DNA from 2 places in the Craterilacuibacter sp. genome. Region 1 is predicted to be linked to the other one. Evidence: predicted binding sites of a transcription regulator. Region 1 holds the regulator's gene; the other holds the start of a gene.
The links. The regulator sigma-54, encoded in region 1, starts transcription at its own class of promoters, with help from an activator protein. The targets are predictions, from matches to a motif close to CTGGCACGCTTCATGCTT.
Positions count from the first base shown of each region.

Region 1 (13,342 bases):
CCTATCCAGGCGTTGAAATAGAACGCCTTGCCGTTTACGAACACGGCAGCAAGCAGGCCATGCTCAGCCTGAATACGCTAAGCATTGATCTGGCCTGGTGGCCATTACTGAAAAACCAGCATGAATTGCGCCGGCTGACAATCGATGGCATGGCACTCAAACTTAGTCGCCAGCGCGATGGCAATTTCAATATTGCCGGCTTATTGCAAAAAAACCGGCTTGCCTCGCTCAGCACCCAGCTTGACCGCATCACCCTGCACAATGCCAACATCGACTACCTTGATCACAGTAGCGGCAAAACGCTGGCCATCCGGGATACGCAGCTCGAACTAGTCGACATGGCATCCAGAGCCCACTTGCAACTGGATACCCGGCTGATTGATGGCAAACGCGAGTTCAAGCTGGCTTTGTCAGCGCCTTACACCCAAGCGCAAGACAAGATTGACGTAAGCGGCATGGCCGCGACCATCATCACCCGTAGTGGCCGCACGGCCAACAGCACACTACAAATCGGCGGCGATCTGGCTATCGATACGGCCACACTGCAAACTACGGCCAAAGCCATCAACATCAGTCTGGACAATCCGCAGGCCAAGCTGCACTTGAAAGCCGGCATCCCTTACGCTAGCGCCAACCCGGGGGAGATACTGATTCCGCATGCCACAGGATCAGGTGAATTCAATTACGCACAAGTCCGCTACCGTTTCAACGGCGCACTGGATCAGCTCAAACTCAACCCGGCAGGCCTCTACGCCGATCAACTCGGTGCAGAGCTCATCTCTTCGCAAGGCCCCCACTCCATCAAACTCAAGCTATCTGCGCCCTTACAACTGGCGGCGCTGAATACCCTGCGCATGGAGCCCTTAAAACTGGATGCCAGCCTGATTACCCCTGTTCTGCCGCGCGGCCAACTCTCGGCCTCGTTACTGGGGGCACTCAGTGGCGAGCTTGATCGCAGCCAGCTAACCCTGCGCGTCGAAGGCAAGCTGGATGGCGCCCGCCTTGCGCTGGCACTGGATCAGACCGGCTTCATTGATCCGCACCACGAAGCCGCACTTGCCATCGACGTGCTGGACCTCAACCGCTACCTGCCGGAAACCAAACCCGAACAGGCGGTTGCCTTATTTCAAGACAAAACACCATTGCAACTTGAGTGGATGGACTTCCTCCACCTCAAGGGCAAAGTCGCAATTGGCGAACTGAATATGGGACGCTTCCGTGTGCGCGACATCAACGCCCACGTCGAAGCCGATCGCAATGCATTTGCCGTCGACAATCTGTCGGCCAGCATCTATCAGGGCAAGCTGAGCGGCAGCGCCAGACTGCAACGCGGCAAAGAGGCTACCCTGTCCATCAACCAGCAATTGCACGGCATGCATATTCGCCCCTTGCTGCTCGACCTGTTCGACTTCAACCGCATCGAGGGCAAAGGTAGCGGCGATGTCAATCTGGTCGCACACGGCAGTTCGCTGGCCGCCTTACGCGATACGCTAACCGGACAGGCCAGCATCAAGCTGGCACAAGGCGCGCTCACCGGCATAGACCTGGTTGCCGCCCTGAAAAACCTGCCAGCCGAACTCAAAGACTGGAGCACCACTTCGCTGGCCACTGACCGCAAGCAGAAAACCACCTTCCAGGCCTTGTCAGCCAGCTTCGACCTGGATAACGGCATTGCACGTAATCAGGATTTGCAATTGGTATCACAACTGGTGAACGTACACGGCAACGGCAAGCTTGACCTGCCACAAAGCATTATCGACTACACCCTCGATGTAAAAGCCAACCCGCGCTCGTTCAGCCGCTTGGGAAACGTCAATGTACCGCTAAAAATCACCGGCCAGATCAATGCCCCCACCTACGCGCTAGACTTTAACGCCATGGTTAAAGGCAAGACCTCGCCCAACGAAAAGCAGCAGGCACTCAAGCAGGAGCTGAAAAAACAGATCACGACAATATTGCCGTGATTAGGGATTAGGGATCAGGGAGCATCGCTGCTCATTTTACGGGCAGCAAGCCGGACAATGCCCGGCGCGCGCCTTACTCGCCCTGCAGTAATCTGCTTTCAGCCTGCGCCAATTGCTCGGGACGCCCCAAAAGCACCACCACATCATTTTCTTCCAGTACAAAATCGGCACTCAGATCCGAACGCTTGAACTGGCGCCGGCGCACGGTTTTAATCTCGACCTCAAGCTTGGCGAGATCTAGCTCGCCCAAACGCTTGCCAACCGCGTAAGCACCGGACACCAGACGTACACTCTCCAGCCGCTGCTGCAAGGACTCGTCACTACCGGCAACCTCGTCACCCACGCCGCGGAAAAAGCCGCGAAACAAGCCATAGCGTGCTTCACGCACCGTACGGATTCGACGCAACACCCGGCTCACCGGCACGCCCATGACCATGAGCGCTTGCGAGGCCAGCATGAGGCTGCCTTCCATCACCTCGGCGACAACCTCGTCGGCACCGGCTGCGCGCAGGCGTTCAATATCGCTATCGTCTATGGTGCGCACAATCACCGGCAAGTTGGGTTTGAGCGCCTGCACCACCTCGATAATACGCTCGGCCGCATGCGTGTCGGCAAAGGTGATGACCACGACTTTGGCACGCTGGATACCGGCAGCGCCCAGCACTTCCTTGCGCGCAGCATCACCAAACACCACCGGGTCTCCGGCCGCGCTGGCTTCCTGCACCCGCTCCGGATCGAGATCAAGAGCAAAAAATGGCACCTCCTCGGCTTCCAGCAGCCGTGCCAGCGCCTGCCCGCTGCGGCCATAACCACAAATCAGCACATGTTCCGACTTGGTCATACTCTGCACAAAGACCTGATGCAGATCCAGCGATTGCAGCATCCAGTCGTTACGGATAAAACGCCGGGTAATCGCGTCTGCATGCTGAATCAAGAATGGCGCAATCAGCATGGAAATAATAATGGCGGCCAATGCAGCTTGTACCGATGCCAATGGCACCAGCGCCAGATTGCTCGCCAGTGCGAGCAATACAAAACCGAACTCGCCCCCTTGCGCCAAGGCCAGTGCCCCCTTGAATGACTCATTACTACGCTGGCCGAAGGCGCGACCAATCGCAAACACCACCGCCAGTTTCAGCGGCAATAGCAAAAATAGCATCACCAGTACTTCATCCCAGCGCTGATACAGCACCGGCAGTTCCAGCTTCATCCCCACCGTAATAAAGAAAAAACCCAGCAAGATGTCTCGAAACGGGCGGATATCCTCCTCCACCTGAAAACGGTATTTGGTTTCCGAAATCAGCATGCCGGCAACAAAAGCGCCCAATGCCAGCGATAGACCGGATAGCTCTGTCAGCCAGGCAATACCCAGAGTCACCAGCAGCACATTGATCATAAACAGCTCGCCCGAACGCTGGCGGGCAACCAGATGAAACCACGGTCGCATCAAACGCTGGCCAAAAAAGAACAGCAATGCCATCACGACCACGACCTTGACCCCGGCTAGCGCCAAATCCATCCACAAAGAAGACAAATCTCCGGCAAAAGCCGGCAGCAGGATCAATAGCGGGACGACCGCAATATCTTGAAATAGCAAAACCCCCATCGCCAGCTGGCCATGGGGCTGCCCCAGCTCCAAGCGTTCGGTCAGCAGTTTGCTGACGATAGCCGTCGATGACATCGCCAGTGCCCCGCCAATGGCAAAGCCAGCCAGCGGATTACCACTAAAAGCCCACACCCCGCCCATGATCAGCAACAAGGTCACCACCACCTGCGCCAAGCCGATACCAAACACCAAGCGGCGCATGGCATTAAGCTTGGGCAGTGAAAATTCCAGACCAATGGAAAACATCATGAATACGATGCCTATCTCACCCAAAAACTGGGTTTCCTCACCATCCGGCACCAGTGCCAATACACTGGGTCCGGCGATAAAACCGACCACCAGATAGCCCAGCATGGGCGGAACCTTGACACTGCGGCACAAGGTAACGGCCAGCACGGCACACAAGAGGACCAGTACGATAGGAGCAAGAGAATGCATCAGGCAAAAATTTCCTAGTTCAGAAGTTGAAATCCGGTTTGGCAACATGCGGCCATTTACAGCGACAGGAGCAGGAAGGCCGATTATAAGCTGATATACTATGCGGCTATGGAACAAGCGCACACACCATCCCGCCTAGAACTGGCACGCGGCGTCCTCCGCATCGAGGCCGACGCCATACTCAAGCTGGCCGACCGCCTGAATGGCGAGTTTTTGGCCGCCATCGACATTCTACTGGCATGCAGTGGCCGGGTGGTCATTACTGGCATCGGAAAATCCGGCCATATCGCCCGCAAGATTGCAGCCACCATGGCCAGTACCGGCACGCCGGCATTTTTTGTCCATCCGGCCGAAGCGGCGCATGGCGACTTGGGCATGATTACCGACCGCGACGTACTGATCGCCCTCTCCAATTCGGGCGAAAGCGATGAAGTGATCGCGCTCTTACCGGCACTCAAGCGCAAGGGGGTCACCCTGATCGCCATGACCGGCCGCCCCGGTTCGACATTGGCACGCGAAGCCGACATCCATCTGGATGCCACCGTAGAGAAGGAAGCCTGTCCGCTGGGATTAGCGCCGACCGCCAGCACCACGGCGGCACTGGCACTAGGGGACGCGCTGGCAGTCACCCTCTTGGATGCCCGCAACTTCCGTCAGGAAGACTTTGCCCTCTCCCACCCCGGCGGCAGCTTGGGCCGGCGCCTGCTGGTCCACGTCACCGATATCATGCACGCCGGCGATGCCTTCCCGGCCGTCAAATCCGGCACGACACTGAAACACGCCTTGCTGGAAATGTCGCACAAGGGTTTGGGCATGACTGCCGTCCTGCATGCGGATGGCACGCTGGCCGGTATCTATACCGATGGCGACCTGAGAAGAACACTGGATCAAAGCGAAAACCTGTCGGGACTGATCATCGACGACGTCATGCACCGCACGCCGCGCACCATCGCGGCCACACGCTTGGCGGCCGAGGCCGTCAAACTGATGGAACAGTACAAGATCAACGGCCTGATCGTCACCGATGAAGATGGCCATGCCATAGGCGCACTCAATATGCACGACCTGATGCGCGCTGGCGTCGTCTGAAAGCACATATGCACACACCGCAAGAATACGCCCGCCGCGTCAAACTGCTGATCATGGATGTCGATGGCGTCATGACCGATGGACGCATCTATTACAACGCCCAGGGTGAAGAATCCAAGTCGTTTTACGTACAGGACGGATTGGGTCTCAAACTGCTACAAAGCACCGGCGTGCGTCTGGCCATTATTTCCGGCCGCGCCGACGCCTGCGTCGAACACCGCTCCCGCGCACTGGGTATCGATTTTTACTTCGGCGGCGTCAGCAACAAGCAGTTGGCGCTGGATGAACTCATGCAACAAAGCGGCCTGAGCCCGGACGACTGCGCCTTTATCGGCGATGACGTCATCGACCTGCCGGTACTGCGCCGCGTCGCATTTCCTGTGGCAGTGCCGGCAGCTCCGGCCCTGGTACAGCAGCACGCCCGTTACATTACCGGTGCCAGCGGTGGCCTGGGCGCGGTGCGCGAAGTATGCGAACTCATCATGCAGGCGCAAGGCACGTTTGACACGGCCATCGCGAAATATCTGGCATGAAGCGCTTTCCCCGCCTGTTTCCGCTATTGCTGGTACTGATGCTCTCAGTACTGACCATGCTGCTTGACCGCGTCACGCGCAGCAGCAGCGTGCAAAGCGTGATCGACCGTGACCAGCCCGAGTATACGGTAGAAGATTTTACCGCCACCCGTTTTGATGCGCAGGGGCTGCCTCAGGATCGTTTGCAAGCACGCAAGATGTGGCAATTTCCGGATGCCAAGGATATCGAATTCGAACACCCCTTCCTTACCAGCTATCAGTTGGGGCAGGTCAATTACACGGTCGAAGGGGAAGTTGGGCGCTACAACAACAGCACGGGCATGGTGTGGTTTGACCGCAAGGTGGTGATGATAGACAAGGCCGAGGCCGGCAAGCCCGATACCCAGATAGACACGCGTGCACTGACCGTAGACCTGAATACCTCGACCGCCAAGAGCCCTGCGGCCGTCACCGTCCATCAGGGCGGCTCGGTCGCCAACGCCATCGGTTTTACCTATGCACAGCAGCAGGGCCTGATTACCTTGCTGTCGAAAGTCAGGATCAGCTATGCACAACCTTAAATTTACGGCGCTCGTCTTGTGCGCCGGGCTATTTGCCCTGCAAAGCGCCCATGCAGAAAAAGCCGACAGCAGCAAACCGATAGAATTGTCGGCCGATAGAGGCACGCTGGACCAGAACAACGGCGTGACCGTATGGGATGGCAGCGTCGTCGTCAATCAGGGCACCTTGCAACTGAAGGCCGATCATGTAGTCGTCACCCGCAATACCAGCGGCCAGCAGACACTGCTAGCTACCGGAAAACCCGCCACTTTCCGCCAGAAAGTCGAAGGCAAGAACGAGTACATCGACGGCAAAGGCAACCGCATCGATTACGATAGCCTAAGTGGTGTCACTGTTCTCACCGGCAACGCTTTTGTCAAACGCGGCCAGGACTCGGTCGCCGGTAATGTCATTACCTACAACACGCAAACCGAGTTGTATCAGGTCAGCGGCAGCAACCCACAGACGACAGGGGCAGCCAAAGGGCGGGTCACCGTAATCCTGCAACCCAAGACCGAGGAAAAGAAATGACTGTCAGCCGGTTGAGCGTTGCACACATCAAAAAAAGCTTTAAAAAACGCACCGTGGTCAAGGATGTCTCGCTGGAAATCGCCAGCGGCGAGGTCATCGGCCTCTTGGGACCCAATGGCGCCGGCAAGACGACCAGCTTTTACATGATAGTCGGGCTGATTGCCGCCGAAGCCGGCGAGATCATACTGGACGACATCACCATCACCCATCTGCCCATCCATAAACGTGCGCGCATGGGCCTAGGGTATTTGCCGCAGGAGGCCTCCATTTTCCGCCGCATGACGGTCAGGGAAAACATCTGCGCCGTGCTGGAAATTTCCGGCGTCAAGGGCGAGCAGATGGAGACCGAACTGGGCTTGCTGATGGATGATCTCAATATCGCCCATCTGGCCGACACCAATGCTATGGCGCTGTCCGGTGGCGAGCGGCGACGGGTCGAGATCGCCCGGGTACTGGCATCGCGTCCGCGCTTCATTCTGCTGGACGAACCCTTCGCCGGTGTAGACCCTATCGCGGTGATCGACATCCAGAAAATTATCGCCTTTCTCAAAGAACGCGGCATCGGGGTGTTGATTACCGACCACAATGTGCGTGAAACGCTACGCATCTGCGACCGTGCCTACATCATCAACGATGGCAAGGTACTGGCATATGGCCTACCGGACGAACTGGTCAGCAACGAGCAGGTACGCAAGGTTTATCTGGGCGAACACTTCCACCTGTAAGGCGCCATGAAACAATCACTCCAGCTTAAAGTCAGCCAGCAGCTGACCCTGACACCTCAACTGCAGCAGTCGATCAAGCTGCTGCAAATGTCCACGCTGGAACTGGGAACGGAGCTGGAGCGCTATTTGCAGGACAATCCGCTGCTGGAACGCAGCGAGGGCAACGAAAGCAGCGAGCCGGAGAACCAACAGGAGAGCGTAGCCAGCGAGGCGCCCGAGCGTGAAGGCAGCGAGGCTTACGAAGAATGGGGCAGCAGCAAAGCCGGGCATGGCGGTGATGACAGCGAATTCGACCCCATCCTGAACACCCCGGAAAAACTGGGCATGCGCGCCCAACTGATGGCACAAATGGGCGAGCTGGTCTTGTCGGCGCGCGAGCGTGCCCTGCTCACCCTCTTGATCGAAGAAATCGACGACGAGGGATATCTGGCAACGCATGTCAATGAAATCAGCCTGAGCCTGCCGCCCGCGCTGGAGGTCGAACCCGAAGAGCTGGAATACCTCAGGCAACTATTACGCCAGATGGACCCCCCGGGCATAGGCAGCTATAACCTGAGCGAGTTTCTGGCCAGCCAGCTGGCGGCCTTGCCTAGTGATGTGCCAGCCAAAGCGTTGGCAGCCACCATCATCAAACAGCACCTCGCACTACTGGGCAATCGCGATTATGCCAAGCTGCGCAAGATTATGGACGCCAGCGAAGATGAAATCCGTACTGCACAATCGCTGATTGCCCGGCTACGCCCGCGGCCGGCCGGTGGTTTTGATGGAGATGACACCCGCTACCTGATGCCCGATGTGGTGGTGCGTAAAGTCCGTGGCCAGTGGACAGCCCACATCAATGCTCAAGCCCAGCCAAAATTGCGTGTCAACAGCATTTATGCCAATCTCCTGCAACAACAAAGAGATAGCAGCAACAATCTCTCAGGACAACTGCAAGAGGCGCGCTGGTTGGTAAAAAATATCCAGCAGCGATTTGACACCATACTAAAAGTATCGGAAGCTATTGTTCAAAGGCAGCAACAGTTCTTTGAACAAGGTGAAGTAGCGATGCGACCGCTGATATTGCGCGATATTGCTGATGAGCTTGGCCTGCACGAATCCACCATTTCCCGTGTCACCACACAAAAATACCTGCTGTGCAGCCGCGGTCTGTTCGAACTCAAATATTTCTTTGGCAGCGCACTGGAAACCGATAGTGGCGGCGAATGTTCGGCGACTGCAATCAAGGCTCATATGCGCCGTCTGATCGATGGTGAAAACGCTAAAAAGCCCTTATCCGACAATGTACTCGCCGAGCAGCTTGCCAATCTCGGCATTCAGGTCGCACGCCGCACTGTTGCCAAATACCGTGAAGCCATGCAAATTGCGCCAGCCAGCCTGCGCAAAGCACTCTAGACTTCCACTTGATAAGTATTCTCATGGACCCGGACTGTTCCAGGTCGATTAACCGAAGGAGTTAGGGTATGAACCTCAAGATCACTGGTCTCCACCTTGAAGTAACCCAACCACTGCGCGACTATGTCGAAGAAAAACTCGGTCGTGTTGTTCGCCATATAGACAATGTGATCGATACGGCCGTCACGCTCTCGGTCGACAAGCTGGATCAAAAAGCCGAAGTCAATGTACATCTGGCCGGCAAGGATATTCATGCAGAAGCCACCGCCGACAATATGTATGCGGCCATTGATGCACTGATCGACAAACTTGACCGCCAGCTGCTCAAGCACAAGGGCAAGGTATCGGAACATCGCGCGATACCACAACCAGCGGCAGAGTAATTACTTGATTACAAACGGGAACCTCGCGGTTCCCGTTTTGCTTTGCTTTCCGGGCTATTTCAATGGCCTACTCAGGCGTAGAATAAGCGCCGATTCCACTCTGTACGAGTTTTTATGTCCCTGATCGGCAAAATACTCTCCCGCGATCATATTCTGGTCGACCTTGACGTAGCCAGCAAAAAACGGGTGTTCGAGCAGGTTGGCCTGCTCGCAGAGAACACCGGTAATATTGCCCGCAGCGAAGTGTTCGATAGTCTGTTTGCGCGTGAAAAATTGGGCTCGACCGGCTTGGGCCAAGGTGTAGCCATTCCGCACGGGCGTGCCCGCGGCCTGAAAGAGGCCATGGGCGTGTTTATCCGCCTCAGGCAGGCCATCCCGTTTGATGCGCCGGATGGCAAGCCGGTACGGCTGCTATTTGTCCTTCTGGTGCCGGAACAGGCTACCGACCTGCATCTGCAAGTTCTCTCCGAACTGGCCCAGCTATTTTCCAGCCGCGTTCTGCGCGAACAGCTGGAACAAGCTGCCGATACTGAAGCGCTGTACCGCCTTTTGACAGAATGGAGTACTCATGCCTAGTGTCAGCGTCCGCAAGCTTTACCAGGACAACCAACAAAAACTCAACCTGACCTGGGTAGCTGGACGCTCCGGCTCTGACAATTTAATCGGCAACGATGACCAGCGCCCTACTCTGTCGCTGGTTGGACACCTGAACTTCATCCACCCCAACCGGGTGCAGGTACTGGGACTGGCCGAAGTCGACTACCTGAACCGGCTGGAAAAATCCGCCGCCAAAACGGCGCTGGATCAGCTGTTCTACAAAGAAATGTCGGTCGTGGTCGTCGCCAATGCACAAGTGGTGCCTGCACTGCTGCGCGACTACTGCCATACCCACAATGTTCCGCTGATGACCACCCCGCTGGAAAGCCCGTACCTGATGGATGTACTGCGCATCTATCTGGCACGCACACTGGCGGTGTCTACCGTATTGCACGGCGTTTTCCTCGATGTACTCGAGATCGGTGTACTGATCATGGGCGACTCGGCCATGGGCAAGAGCGAACTGGCTCTGGAACTGATCTCGCGTGGCCACGGACTGGTTGCCGATGATGCCGTCGAGTACTACCGCATAGGTCCCGATACACTGGAAGGCCGCTGCCCGGCGCTGCTGCGCGACTTTCTTGAAGTCCGAGGCTTGGGGATACTCAATATCCGCACCGTTTTCGGTGAAACTGCTGTCCGCCCCAAAAAAGTACTCAAGCTTATCATCCATCTGATCAAGGCCAATGATCAGGCGATGCAGGCACTGGACCGGCTCAATATCCAGTCCGAAACGCAGGATATTCTCGGCGTCAGCGTACGCAAAGTCATCCTGCCGGTAGCCGCCGGCCGCAACCTGGCGGTACTGGTGGAAGCCGCAGTACGCAACTACATCCTGCAATTGCGCGGCATCGACAGTACGCGCGAATTCGTGGAACGCCATACCAATTTCTTGCGGGATCAGGAACATGCAACTGATCTTGATTAGCGGCCTGTCCGGCTCGGGCAAGTCGGTCGCGCTGCGCAGTCTCGAGGATGCGGGATTTTTCTGCGTCGACAACCTGCCCGCCACCATGCTGTCGGACGCCATGGCCCTTTATCGCAACTATGGCTACCAGCAGATTGCCATCAGCGTAGACACGCGCAGCCACCCCACACTGGGCGCACTGCCGCTGCAAATGAAGGCACTGCGCGAGGCCGGCATCGATGTCCGCCTGTTTTTCCTTGAGGCCAAGCAGCCGGTTCTGGTCAAGCGCTTCTCCGAAACACGGCGTAGCCATCCGCTTGCCGGCATGGGTCTGTCGCTGGAAGAATGCATAGAGATGGAGATGGAGTTGCTGGCGGCAATTGCCGAGCTCGGCATCCGCATGGACACCTCCGAACTTTCGGCAAACACACTGAAAAGCTGGGTGCGCCAGCTGGTCGATAGCGATGGCAACCGCCTGACGCTATTGTTCCAGTCGTTCGGTTTCAAGCATGGCGTACCGCTGGATGCCGATTTTATCTTCGACGTGCGCTGCCTGCCCAATCCGCACTACATCGCCGAACTGCGCCCGCTCACCGGAAAAGACCAGCCCATCATCGACTACTTCGCCAGCGAGCCCAAAGTTGCCGAGATGATCGCCGATATCCGCAGCCTGCTTCTCAAGTGGCTCCCCGAGTTCAAGCTGGAAAACCGCAGTTATCTGACGGTCGCCATCGGCTGTACCGGAGGCCAGCACCGCTCGGTTTTTATCGCCGAAACACTGGCCCGTGCCTTTGAGCACGAGCAAGTGCTGCTGCGCCATCGCCAGCTGCAAAGAAACGGATGCGACTGATACGGGCGGGCGATGTCGTACTGATTACGCTGGCAAGCGTGCTGTGTCTGGTTTTGTTCTGGAAGCTGTGGGCTGGCGGGATGGCACGCACGCTCACCATACACAGCAATGGCCAGTTATGGCGCGAAGTCAGCCTGTTGCACAACCAGATACTGGATGTGCCCGGCGCCTTGGGCTTGACCCGTATTGAAATCAGCAATGGCCGCGCCCGTATCGCCAGTGATCCCGGCTCGCGCCAGTACTGCGTCAAGCAAGGCTGGCTGGACAAAGCGGGACAAAGCGCAATTTGCCTGCCCAACGCCATCAGTATTGCCCTGAGCGGCAACACGCCCGACTATGACAGCCTCAGTTTCTGAACGCCTGACGCTGGCCGTGACAGCAGACGACCAGCGCATTGCATGCTTGGCTGCCATTGCCATCGTACTGGCTATTATCGACGCCGGCCTGCCCTCGCCGCTCCCCGGCATCAAGCCCGGCCTCGCCAATATCGTCACCTTACTGGCGCTCTATCATTTGGGTTGGCGTGCCGCACTCTGGGTCAGCCTGCTGCGTATCGTCGGTGCCGGCCTGCTTCTGGGCAGCCTGTTGACACCCGGATTTTTCCTGTCGCTGGCAGGTGGCATTGCCAGCCTCGCGGCTCTGGCGCTCGCCTTTCAGCTGCCTCGCCGCTGGTTTGGTCCGGTCTCGAGCAGTATCATTGCGGCCTTCGGTCATATTGGCGGGCAACTGCTATTGGCCCGGCTATGGCTACTTCCCAGCGACGGCATCCTCTATTTTGTACCGCTCTTTGCGCTGGCTGCACTCGCGACCGGCATGGTCAACGGCGTGATTGCTGCGCGCCTGCTGGCAAGCACAAACTCACAGGACATCCCATGAAGCAAAGCATTGCCAATATTGCCATTCTGGTGCCCGATTACGATGAAGCGATAGCCTACTACCGCGACATACTGGGCTTTAGCCTGAGCGAAGACACTGATCTGGGCGCAGGCAAACGCTGGGTACGCGTTACGCCGCCTAAGGGCGAGACCAGCCTGTTGCTGGCGCGTGCCAGCAATGAAGAACAGCATGCAGCCATCGGCCAGCAGGCCGGCGGGCGGGTCTTTCTGTTCCTGCACAGCGATGACTTCTGGCGCGACTATCACGCCTATCAGGCACGCGGCGTCAACTTTGCCGAAGCGCCGCGTGAAGAAGCCTACGCCACCGTGGTGGTATTCACCGACCTCTACGGCAACCGCTGGGACTTGTTGCAGCCAGCTTGCCCCAAGCGCAGCGTTTAACTTGGAGGATGGCCAGCATGGATAGCGCGCAAAAAACCATCACCGTTGCCCTGACCGGCGCCTCCGGCCTGCCCTACGGCCTCGCCCTGATACGCGAACTGATTAAGGCGGGTTGCCGGGTATGGGTGCTCTGCTCGCAGGCTGCGCATATCGTCGCCAGACAGGAGATGGGACTCACCTTGCCCGCACGCGCCGCCGATCTGGAAAGCTGGCTTGCCACCGAGTATGGCGCGGCGCCCGGACAGCTCAGGGCTTTCGGGCGCGAAGAGTGGTTTGCACCGGTGGCATCGGGCTCGAACCCGGCCGATGCCATGGTGGTGTGCCCCTGCTCCATGGGCACACTGGCCGCCATCGCCATGGGCAGCAGCGACAACCTGATCGAGCGCGCGGCCGATGTCTCCATCAAGGAACAGAGAAAACTGGTGCTGGTGCCGCGCGAGACGCCGTTTTCCGCCATCCATCTGGAAAACATGCTCAAACTCGCGCGTCTTGGCGTCGTCATCCTGC
Region 1 covers NZ_JBOFOO010000250.1:1,071-14,412, forward strand. Annotated here, with positions in the region: gene ACRC1E_RS08685 (AsmA family protein) at 1-1,964, shown strand, start outside; gene ACRC1E_RS08690 (cation:proton antiporter domain-containing protein) at 2,038-4,008, opposite strand; gene ACRC1E_RS08695 (KpsF/GutQ family sugar-phosphate isomerase) at 4,117-5,097, shown strand; gene ACRC1E_RS08700 (KdsC family phosphatase) at 5,106-5,630, shown strand; gene lptC (LPS export ABC transporter periplasmic protein LptC) at 5,627-6,190, shown strand; gene lptA (lipopolysaccharide transport periplasmic protein LptA) at 6,177-6,701, shown strand; gene lptB (LPS export ABC transporter ATP-binding protein) at 6,698-7,426, shown strand; gene ACRC1E_RS08720 (RNA polymerase factor sigma-54) at 7,433-8,821, shown strand; gene hpf (ribosome hibernation-promoting factor, HPF/YfiA family) at 8,890-9,204, shown strand; gene ptsN (PTS IIA-like nitrogen regulatory protein PtsN) at 9,319-9,780, shown strand; gene hprK (HPr(Ser) kinase/phosphatase) at 9,773-10,729, shown strand; gene rapZ (RNase adapter RapZ) at 10,710-11,558, shown strand; gene ACRC1E_RS08745 (NusG domain II-containing protein) at 11,549-11,914, shown strand; gene ACRC1E_RS08750 (Gx transporter family protein) at 11,895-12,434, shown strand; gene ACRC1E_RS08755 (VOC family protein) at 12,431-12,835, shown strand; gene ACRC1E_RS08760 (flavin prenyltransferase UbiX) at 12,853-13,342, shown strand, end outside.

Region 2 (4,209 bases), on a different contig from region 1:
CCTCATTGCGCCAATTGAGGGCCGTCATCACGCTGCTGATGGAGGTCAGGTGCTGCTCGCGAATGGCGGTGCGCACAAACGCATGGTTATGCTCGCTACAGGCGCAGATCGCCTTTTCCCCTTTAGGGGTGACATCGGCCGCTCCACCGACACAGTTCACCAGAATCTGCTCGACCAGACCGGTACACGAGCCGCAGGAGCTGGCCGCCTTGGTCTGCTTCTTGATCTCGTCCACGCTGAACAGGCCTTGTTCGCGGATGGCCTTGACAATAGTGCCCTTGCACACCCCGTTGCAGCCGCAGACTTCGGCACTGTCTGGCATGCCGGCGATCCGGCTTTCACCGGCATGGCCCACGTCGCCGATGGACGACTCGCCAAACATCAGCTGGTCGCGTATCTCGTGAACCGGCTTGCCTTCGCGTATCAGACGGAAATACCACGCACCGTCGGCCGTATCGCCATACAGGCATGCACCGACCAGACGATCACCTTTAAGTACCAATTTTTTGTACAGCCCCCCCACCGGATCGGCCAGCGTAATGGCCTCCGTACTGTCATCGCCCATAAAATCGCCGGCGGAAAAGAGGTCGATACCGGTGACCTTGAGTTTGGTCGATGTGACACTGCCCTGATAACGGGCAATCCCGAGACCCGCCAGATGGTTGGCGGCGACACGGGCCTGTTCGAATAGCGGCGCAACCAGGCCATAGGCAATGCCGCGATGGCTGACGCATTCACCCACGGCATAAACGCGCGGATCAAAGGTCTGCATGGTGTCGTTCACCACCAGCCCGCGATGGCAATACAGGCCCGAGGCCTCGGCGAGCTGCGTATTGGGGCGTATGCCTACCGCCATCACCACCAGATCGGCCGGTACTTCATGGCCATCCTTGAAGCGGATGGCACGCACTTCTCCCGCTTCATTGCCCAGCAAGGCTTCGGTCTGCTTTTCCAGCAAGAAGGCCAGCCCGCGCGCTTCCAGGCTCTTTTGCAGCAAGCGGGCAGCCGCCTGATCCAGTTGGCGCTCCAGCAGCCATTCCGACAGATGCACCACCGTTACATTCATGCCGCGTGCCGCCAGACCATTGGCGGCCTCCAGTCCCAGCAGGCCTCCGCCTATCACCACCGCGTGCTTTTTGGTGCTGGCGGCAGCCAGCATGGCATTCACGTCATGATTGTCGCGATAGCTGACGACGCCGAGCAAATCCTTACCCGGCACCGGCAGGATAAAAGGATTGGAGCCGGTGGCCAGCAATAGCCGGTCATAGGAAGCGCAAGTACCATCCGCGGCCGTGACCCTGCGTTTGGCGCGATCCAGGCCGGTGATGGTTTTATTCAGGTGCAGGGTAATACCGTGTTCGGCATACCAGGCTTCATCATTGAGCATGATGTCTGCAAACGCCTGCTCGCCCGAGAGGACCGGAGACAGCAGGATACGGTTGTAATTCCCCCAGGGCTCGGCACCGAAAACAGTGATGTCGTAGTAATCAGGGGCCAGTTTCAGCAATTCTTCCAGTGTACGCACACCGGCCATGCCGTTACCTACCATGACAAGCTTGGGCTTGCTCATCGTTTACTCCTTTGGCGTCTTGCCGCATTCAACAGCAAAAAAGGCCCGTCGACACAGGATGTTCCTGTACCGACGGACCTCATTGTCCTTGGCCGTCATCACCGCCATTGGCGAATCCGGCTATCGTATTTCTCTAACGGGTATCGCAAGCACTGTGCCAACTTTTTAAAAGACGGACAGCCGCATAAACACCGGTGCTATCCTTTGCCGGCTATTTTTTGGTGCATAGCAGCACCAAAACAAGGCAAACCCTTTACGTCCCCATCCAGCCGGCTACTTCGACCATCTCGCGCGCCACCTCGCCAATACGGCGCTGGCTTTGCATGGCGCGCGCCCGCAGCAAGCCGTAGGCCTCTTCTTCATTCAGGCCCTTGAGCTGCATCAGCAAGCCCTTGGCTTTGTCCAACCATTGCCGGTCGGCAAGCTTGCTCTTGGTCACGCTCAGTTCTTCACGCCGCGCCTGCTCGATGGAAAAACGTTCGATGGCCACCTCCAGCAGACCGGCAATGCGCGTCGGCTCCACCTTGCCTACCACATACGCGGCCACCCCGGCTTGCAGGGCAAGACGTATGGTGTCGCGCCGTTGATCGTCGGTAAACATCACCACCGGACGCAAGCTTTCCATGCTGGCGACGCAGACGGCTTCCAGCGTGTCGCGCGAAGGCGCATCGGAGTCGATCAGCACCAGATCCGGCTTCATGCCGGCGATCACCGCATCCATGCCCATGCAGGGCGATATTTGCCCCACCACGGACACACCAGCCTGCTCCAGCGCCTGCGTGAGCAAGCCGGTGCGCCCCGAACCATCATTAATCAGCAGTACTTTCAGCATATACCCCCCTGCCTTCAGGCTAGCAATTGCCATGCCCAAAATGCATGGCGACGATTATGCCGCGCAGGCTTGCGTATGTTTCTGATACAAAAAGGCCAGTACCTGTGCCCGACAGGCGTGGTAGCCGGGGTCAGCCGCCAGTGCCAGACGCTCTCGCGGCCTGGCTAAATTCACCTCCAGTATTTCACCCACGGTGGCGGCCGGGCCGTTGCTCATCATTACGATACGGTCAGACAACAGTACGGCCTCATCTACATCGTGCGTCACCATGACCACCGTCGACGCGGTGCGAGCCACGATGCGGATCAGTTCGTCCTGCAAATTGGCCCGCGTCAAGGCATCCAGCGCACCGAAGGGTTCGTCCAATAGCAGGACTTTGGGCTCCATCGCCAGCGCCCGCGCGATGCCTACCCTTTGCTTCATGCCGCCGGAAATCTCGCCCGGATGCTTGTCGCGGGCATGCGTCAACCCCACCATGGCCAGCGCCGCCTCAGTGCGCGCATGAAGCTGCGGCTTGCTTTCGTCTTTTCCGAATACGCGCTCCACCGCCAGATGCACATTGCCAAAGCAAGTGAGCCACGGCAGCAGGCTGTGATTCTGGAATACCACCGCCCGATCGGGGCCCGGGCCTGCGATTTCGCGACCATTGGCAATGGCAATACCCGCCGTGGGCTGCAGCAAGCCGGCAATAATATTCAGCACGGTAGACTTGCCGCAGCCGGAGTGGCCGATCAGTGAAACGAATTCGCCTTTGGCGATCACCAGCTTGACATCCTTGAGGGCGATAAACGTTCCTTTGCCGGTATCAAAAGTCATGCCGATCTGGTCTAGCGCGATGCAGTGTTCCATTTCACACCTCCTGTCCGAAGCTGGCTTTTTGTGCCAGCCATACCAGTATTTGTTCCAGCACCAGCCCGACCACGCCCACCACAAAGATGGCAATCAGGATGTGCTCTACATTCAGGTTGTTCCACTCATCCCATACCCAGAAACCCAGCCCGACCCCGCCTGTCAGCATTTCGGCCGCCACAATCACTAGCCACGCCACCCCTATTGCCAAGCGGACACCGGTCAGCATCGCCGGCAAGGCGGCCGGCAGCAGGATCACCGTAAAAATTTTCCACTCCGACAGGCGCAGCACCCGCGCGACATTCAGATAGTCTTGCGGCACGGCACGCACACCGGCGGCCGTATTCAGGATCAATGGCCAGATGCTGGAAATAAAGATCACCCAGATCGAGGCCGGATCGGCTGATTTGAATACCAGCAAGCCGATAGGCAGCCACGCCAGCGGCGAGACAGGCCGCAGCAAGCTGATGATGGGTGCGCTCATGCGCGCCATAAAACCAAAGCGCCCGATGATAAAACCGGCCGGAATGCCGACCAGCGCAGCAAGGCCAAAGCCGATACCCACCCGCCCCAGCGACATCAGGATGTTCCAGCCTATGCCCTGGTCGTTGGGGCCGTTACGATAAAACGGGTCGGCAAACAGTTCGCGCGCTGCGGCCCAGGTACTGGCAGGCCCCGGCAAGCTGCCGCCGCTAGCTTGCGCCAGCGCCACCCATAGCAATAGAAACAGCAGGATGCCCAGCAAGGGTGGCACCAGTACGCGAATAAAAGCAGCCAAGGGGCGGCGCAAGGGTTCGAGCAGGCTGGGTAGCGCGACTTGCTTGCGCTGCGGCAATTTGCGCATGCCGCCGGCTGGGTGTCCGCCGGTGATGGTTTTCATGGCCGTCATGATTTTCTCCGGATTGATGGCAGGGATGCGGCCGTACAACTCAGGCCTTGATCTTGAAGGAAGCGGCAT
Region 2 covers NZ_JBOFOO010000355.1:3,267-7,475, forward strand. Annotated here, with positions in the region: gene nirB (nitrite reductase large subunit NirB) at 1-1,570, opposite strand, end outside; gene ACRC1E_RS12100 (ANTAR domain-containing response regulator) at 1,824-2,402, opposite strand; gene ACRC1E_RS12105 (ABC transporter ATP-binding protein) at 2,457-3,251, opposite strand; gene ntrB (nitrate ABC transporter permease) at 3,253-4,140, opposite strand; partial or broken gene ACRC1E_RS12115 (nitrate ABC transporter substrate-binding protein) at 4,181-4,209, opposite strand, start outside.
Region 2: a site for sigma-54 is predicted at 1,714-1,731, ahead of nirB (nitrite reductase large subunit NirB). Genes of this name have one in related genera too.